Regions from separate parts of the Streptomyces gobitricini genome, predicted to be linked through region 1. Evidence: riboswitches for the same ligand, from Rfam matches in the RefSeq annotation. Region 1 holds a riboswitch; the other holds the start of a gene.

Evidence for each region. A riboswitch is a leader RNA that binds a small molecule or an ion and turns the genes downstream of it on or off. The one in region 1 is predicted to bind ZMP and ZTP.
Region 2: linked by a shared signal. The riboswitch ahead of ABD347_RS16410 (bifunctional 5,10-methylenetetrahydrofolate dehydrogenase/5,10-methenyltetrahydrofolate cyclohydrolase) and the one ahead of ABD347_RS27325 (serine hydroxymethyltransferase) in region 1 are both predicted to bind ZMP and ZTP.

What each region holds. Positions count from the first base shown of each region.
Region 1 covers NZ_BAAASR010000040.1:32,979-36,374, reverse strand. Annotated here, with positions in the region: gene pdxR (MocR-like pyridoxine biosynthesis transcription factor PdxR) at 1-266, shown strand, start outside; gene rocD (ornithine--oxo-acid transaminase) at 487-1,689, opposite strand; ZMP/ZTP riboswitch at 1,798-1,889, shown strand; gene ABD347_RS27325 (serine hydroxymethyltransferase) at 1,927-3,216, shown strand.
Region 2 covers NZ_BAAASR010000018.1:213,043-216,438, forward strand. Annotated here, with positions in the region: gene ABD347_RS16405 (SWIM zinc finger family protein) at 1-665, shown strand, start outside; gene ABD347_RS16410 (bifunctional 5,10-methylenetetrahydrofolate dehydrogenase/5,10-methenyltetrahydrofolate cyclohydrolase) at 923-1,780, opposite strand; ZMP/ZTP riboswitch at 1,803-1,891, opposite strand; gene ABD347_RS16415 (ATP-binding protein) at 1,973-2,410, opposite strand; gene ABD347_RS16420 (copper chaperone PCu(A)C) at 2,917-3,396, shown strand.

The sequences.
Region 1 (3,396 bases):
TCGTGGCCGCGCTCGCCGAACGGGCGCCCGACATCCGTGTGAGCGGTATCGCGGCGGGGCTCCACGCCGTGCTGGAACTCCCGCCCGGCACCGAACGGACCGTCGTCCAGGCCGCGTCGTGGCAGGGCCTGGCCGTCCAGGGGCTGGACGCCTTCCGCCACCCGGCCGTGCCACCCGGCCGCGACGCCCTCGTGGTCGGCTACGCCACCCCGACGGACAGCGCCTGGTCCGGCGCCCTGGACGCCCTCTGCCGCGCCCTCCCCTGACGCCGCCCCCGGTCGCGGCCCGGCCACCCCTCCGGCGGTCCGGGCGACGGGCCGGTGGGCAACCCGCGGAAGACGGGGTCACCGGCCGGTGGGCCACCGCCGCGTTCACCGGCCCGAGAGGCGCCGCCCGTACGCACCCGCCGGCCACCGTCCCGCGAAGGCCACCGTCCCGCGAAGGCCACCGGTGCCGGGCGGCGCCCGCCCGGCCGGGGCGCCGGGCTCAGCGCAGGACCTGGCGCAGTTGTTCGAGGCCCCAGTCGAGGTCCTCCTTGCTGATCACCAGGGGCGGGGCGATCCGGATCGTGGAACCGTGGGTGTCCTTGACCAGGACCCCGCGGTCCATCAGCTTCTCCGAGATCTCCCGGCCCGTGCCCAGGCTGGGCACGATGTCCACGCCCGCCCACAGACCGCGGCCGCGCACCGCCTCCACGGCGCCGCCGCCGACCATCAGCCCCAGCTCGTGGTGGAGGTGGTCCCCCAGCTCGGCCGCCCGCTGCTGGTACTCGCCGGTGCGCAGCATCGCCAGCACCTCCAACGCCACCGCACACGCCAGCGGGTTGCCGCCGAACGTCGACCCGTGCTCACCCGGCCGGTGCACGCCCAGCACCGCCGCGCTCGACACGACCGCCGACACCGGGACGACGCCGCCGCCCAGCGCCTTGCCCAGCACGTACATGTCCGGGACCACGCCCTCGTGTTCGCACGCGAACGTCCGGCCCGTGCGGCCCAGGCCCGACTGGATCTCGTCCGCGACGAACAGCACGTTCCGCTGCCGCGTCAGTTCGCGGACCGCCGGCAGGTACCCGGGCGGGGGCACCAGCACCCCCGCCTCGCCCTGGATCGGCTCCAGCAGTACGGCCACCGTGTTGTCCGTCATGGCCTGTTCCAGCGCCGCGATGTCCCCGTACGGCACGATCTCGAACCCCGGTGTGTAGGGGCCGTAGTCGGCACGCGCCTCGGGGTCGGTGGAGAAGCTGACGATCGTGGTCGTACGGCCGTGGAAGTTGTCCGCCGCGACGATGATCTTCGCCATGCCGTCCGGCACGCCCTTGACGCGGTACCCCCACTTGCGGGCGGTCTTCACGGCGGTCTCCACCGCCTCCGCCCCGGTGTTCATCGGCAGCACCATCTCCATGCCGCAGAATTCGGCGAGCTGTGCGCAGAAGTCCGCGAACCGGTCGTGGTGGAACGCCCGGGACGTCAGCGTCACCCGCTCCAACTGCGCCTTCGCGGCCTCGATCAGCCGCCGGTTGCCGTGCCCGAAGTTGAGCGCCGAATAGCCGGCGAGCATGTCGAGGTAACGGCGCCCCTCGACATCGGTCATCCACGCACCGTCCGCCGCCGCGACGACGACGGGCAAGGGGTGGTAGTTGTGCGCGCTGTGCGCCTCCGCGGAAGCGATCGCCTCTTGTGTGCTCGGCACGGGATCTCCGTTCGTCCTGCGGCTGGGGGCGGTGGTGGCGCCCCTTTCTATCGTCGCTCGCCATGCGGACGGGGAAACCTCGCGGGCGGCGTGGTGGCTAGGGTGGGCGGTACGCGCGGCGACTGGCGTACGGGGAAGCGACCCCGGGGGAGCCGTGCGCGGCAGATCACACGAGGGTGCCGCCCGCCTGGGCACCCGAAGGCCTTCGTCCGTGCTGCCGGCCCCCTGGAGGACGCCATGACCAGCATTCCCCTGCCCGCCGACCACCCCGCCCACCACCCCGCCCTCGCCGCCACCGATCCCGAACTCGCGGCGCTCGTCGGTGCGGAGGAGCGGCTCCAGGCCGACACCCTGCGGCTGATCCCCAGCGAGAACTACGTCTCGCAGGCGGTCCTGGAGGCGTCCGGCACCGTCCTGCAGAACAAGTACAGCGAGGGCTACGCGGGCCGGCGCTACTACGAGGGCCAGCAGAACATCGACCAGGTCGAGCTGCTCGCCATCGGCCGGGCCAAGGCCCTCTTCGGCGTCGACCACGCCAACGTCCAGCCCTACTCGGGCTCCCCGGCCAACCTCGCCGTGTACCTGGCCTTCGCCCAGCCCGGCGACACCGTGATGGGCATGGCCCTCCCGATGGGCGGCCACCTCACCCACGGCTGGGGCGTCTCCGCCACCGGCACCTGGTTCCGCGGCGTCCAGTACGGCGTCCGCCACGACACCGGGCTCGTCGACTTCGACGAGGTGCGCGACCTCGCCCTCAAGGAGCGGCCCAAGGTCATCTTCTGCGGCGGCACCGCCCTGCCCCGGACCATCGACTTCACCGCCTTCGCGGAGATCGCCCGCGAGGCGGGCGCCGTCCTGGTCGCCGACGTGGCCCACATCGCGGGCCTGATCGCGGGCGGCGCCCACCCGTCGCCGGTGCCGCACGCCGACGTGATCTCCACGACCACGCACAAGACCCTGCGCGGCCCGCGCGGCGCGATGCTCATGTGCCGCGAGGAGCACGCCAAGGCCATCGACAAGGCGGTCTTCCCCGGCCTCCAGGGCGGCCCCCACAACCAGACCACCGCCGCCATCGCCGTCGCCCTCCGCGAGGCGTCCCGGCCCGCCTTCCGGGACTACGCGCACGCGGTCGTCGCCAACGCCAAGGCCCTCGCGGAGGAACTCCTGGTCCGGGGCTTCGACCTGGTCTCCGGCGGCACGGACAACCACCTGATCCTGATGGACCTCACACCCAAGGACGTGCCGGGCAAGATCGCCGCGAAAGCCCTGGACCGGGCGGGGATCGTCGTGAACTACAACACCGTTCCCTACGACCCTCGTAAGCCCTTCGACCCCTCCGGCATCCGCATCGGCACCCCGTCCCTCACCTCGCGAGGCCTCGGTACGGAGCACATGGCGGCCGTCGCCGGCTGGATCGACCGGGGCGTCACCGCCGCCCGCAGCGGCGACGAGGCCGCCCTGGCCGTGATCCGTGCCGAGGTCGCCGACCTGATGGCCGCCCACCCGGCCCCCGGCATCCCCGCCTGACCCCCGCCCCCCGACCGGGGCCCGGCCCCGCCCCCCGACCGGGGCCCGGCCCCGCCCCCCGACCGGGGCCCGGCCCCGGCCTCCCGAGCCCGGACGCGCGTCGCGCACCCGGCGTCGCGCACCCGCGTCGCACGCCCCGCAGCGACGGACCCCGCCCGGGCCGCCACGGCCGGGGCACCG
Region 2 (3,396 bases), on a different contig from region 1:
CGGAGGGCGTACGGGCGGACGAGGCGTTCGCCGCCCGGGACATCCTCCCGCCGCTGCCGGACCCGCCGCCACTGCCGGACTCCCCTGGTGAGCCGCCTTCGCTGGACACCGAGACCCGCCCGGCGCGGGGCGTCGACCCGGCGGCGCTGGAGGCTCTCGCGGCGGACGCGGCCGCACGGGCGTACCGGATGCTGGCGGAAGCACTGGTGGCCGGACACGAGGACCGGCCGGTGGAGGTGCCGTTGACGGCCCGACAGGACGCGGCACGGCTGGCCGCCTCCGCGACGTGGGCACCGGCCGCGCTCGACCGGCTCGCCACCGGCACCGGCCGTGGGCGGGCCGACCTGGACGTGGCCACGCGCGCGTGGCGGCTGGGCGGCGCGGAGGCGCTGGCCGTGCTGGACGAGGACTGGACGCCCGGGGCGGAGCTGCTGGCGCGGGCCGAGGCGGGGCTCGCCGCCGGCTGGGAGGAGGGCGAGCGTCCACTGTTGCGGCCCGACCGACCGGGCCGATGGGCAGTGGCCGGGACGGACATGCAGCTCCGGTTGGACCGGGACGGCCGGTGGTGGCCGTACCGCGAGGAGTCCGGCCGCTGGGTTCCGGCGGGGCCGCCCGGCCACGACCCGGCCACCGCCCTGGCCGGCGCCCTGGAGGACGAGGTCTGAGGCCACGGGCTGCCCGTCCGGAGGGCCCCGGACGGGCGCCTGCCGTCAGGGCACTGTGGGGGTCGGCCGACCGAGGAGGGGCTCCCGCCCTCGCTGGCCCGGGCGGCAGCACGAGGGCACGGGGGGCGCGGGGGCACGCGCCACTGCGGCGTGCGGTCGCGGCGGCGCACGCACGGCTCCTGCCCCCGCCGGCTGTCGGCCGGGTACCAGTACCGGGCGCCGTACGGGGGACCGCACGGCGCCCGCGCGACACGGGGCTACGCGAGCTGCCGCTCCGCCGCGTCCACGGTCTGGGCGAGCAGCACCGCGATGGTCATCGGCCCGACGCCGCCCGGCACCGGCGTGATCAGGCTCGCGCGGGTGGCGGCGGTCTCGAAGTCGACGTCACCGACGTTTCCGGGGTTGTAGCCAGCGTCGACGACCACGGCGCCCGGCTTGAGGTCCTCGCCCTTGATGAAGCGAGGCCGTCCCACCGCGGCGACCAGGATGTCGGCCTCCCGTACGGCCGCCGAGAGGTCGGCGGTGTACGAGTGGCAGTAGGTCACCGTCGCGTTCCGTGCGAGCAGCATCATGCCGACGGGTTTGCCGAGGATGGCACTTCGCCCGACGACGACGGCGCGCTTGCCGGCCGGATCGACGTCGTACGCGTCGAGCAGCCGCATGATGCCGCCGGGCGTGCAGGAGACGAATCCCGGCAGACCGAAACTCATCGTCGCGAAGGAGCTGAAGGTGACGCCGTCGACGTCCTTCTCGGGGGCGATCGCCTCGAAGGCGGCCCGCTCGTCGATCCCCGGGCCGACCGGGTGCTGGAGCAGGATGCCGTGGACCTCGGGATCGTTCGACAGGCCTTCGAGGACGGCGACGAGTTCGGCGGTGGTCGCCGTGGCGGGCAGCTCTACGTGGCGGGATCGGATACCGGCCTTCTCGCAGCGGGCTCGCTTCATCCGCACATAGGTCACCGAGGCCGGGTCCTCGCCGACCAGGACGGTGGCGAGACAGGGCCGCGTGCCGGTGCGGTGGGCGAGGCCGGCGGCGCGGGCCGCGGTCTCCGCGAGGAGGCGGCGGGCGAGGCCGCTGCCGTCCATCAGGCGGGCGGTGGCGGGAGTGGAGGACATGACGGGCTCCGGGCGGTCATCAGTGGATCGCCCAGGCGCGCGGCAGTGGCGTCGGTCCGCCGGGCCGCTCCCCGGTGGTACTCCACCCAAGCGCCAGTCACGGCCCGGCGCCCACTCTACGGGAGGGCTTCCGACCGGTTCCGACGGGCCCGTTCGGTCGGCCCGCTTGTGAGGCCGGCCGGCGCGACCACCTCACCAGGCGAGGAAGGCGTACACGGTCTTGCCCTCGTCGTTGGGCACGGTGATGGTCTGTTCGGCGACGGTGTTGATCAGGTGCCATCCCACCCCGCCCCGGCCGGTGAGGTCGACTGGACGGGCCTCTGGCGCCGCGGAGTTGGTGTCGGCCACCGCGACCTGCACGGTGTCGGCCACGGCCCGCATATGGAGGCTGAAGGGGCCGGGGGCGTACGCGAAGGCGTTGGAGGCCAATTCGGCGACGACCAACACCACGTCGTCGTGTGCGTCGGGCGAGGTGGGCGGCTGCATGCGCGCCAAACCGTGGAGAAAGACGGCCGCGCCCTCGCGTGCCTCGCTCACATTGCTCAGTGCGCCCTCGAAACGCCAGGATTGTTCGACGGCCAAGGTGTTCAGGCCGGCTTCGCTTTGCGCGGGTTTTCGTTCGGCGGCCATGACATTCTCCCTTTCGTTCTCGCGAACCTCGGGTTGCCATGTCGGCTTCCCGATCCCTGAGCGGGTATGTCCGCCTTCCGGCTTTTGTGTGAGCGCAGGTGGCAAGCCGCCTTTCATGGGCAGCACTTCGGTCCGCCGCATACGGATAGCCGGGCCGGAAATGGCAGGCGCCTGTGTACTGCCGTCGCGCCGTTCACCCGTCATGTATGGCGGGGGCGTACGGGTGAACGGGGCGACTCAGGTCATGGCTGCCGGGCGGCCGGGCGGGCCCGGGCGCCGGATCCGACAGGTGTCACTCGCATCGGTGGCTGACCGGGCCGTCCGGCCCAGTCAGGGCGGTCAGCCGCGTCCGTCTCCGTCCGGCTGGGCATGTACTGGGCGTGTAAGCGACGCATAGCCGCGCACGTACCCCTACGACACAGCGAGAGACACCTGTGAACCTGCGAAATCGTCTTTCCCACCGCTGGCGTAGAGCGGCGGTCGCCTTCCTGGCCGGGTGCTGCCTCATGACTGCCGCCGGCTGCGGCTCCACTCAGGGCGAATACAACCCGCCGGGCGCGAATGCCCGCATCGGCTCGGTGCTCATCCGCTACGCCCACATCGCCGAACCCCCCGACGGGCCCTGGGAGCCGGGGGACGACGCCCCGCTGTACATGTGGCTGTTCAACCAGGGTGAGCGCCCTGACAGGCTGCTCGGGGCCGAGACCACTGTCGCGCGGTCCGTCGACATCGTCACCGCCGAAGGCAGCACCCGCGGCCCGGTGGAGGTGCCCGTCGGCAAACCCGTCGAGCTGAGCAAGGAGCAGCCGCATCTGCTGCTGCGGGGGCTGCGCGAGCAACTGCGGGGCGGCGACTACGCGTGGGTGACCCTGCGCTTCCAGCATGCCGGTGAGGTGGCCCTCCAGGTGCACGCGCAGCTGCCCACCTATGTCGACGAGGACGTCACCAAGGCACCCGGACTGACATCCCCCTCGCCGGGTTCCTGA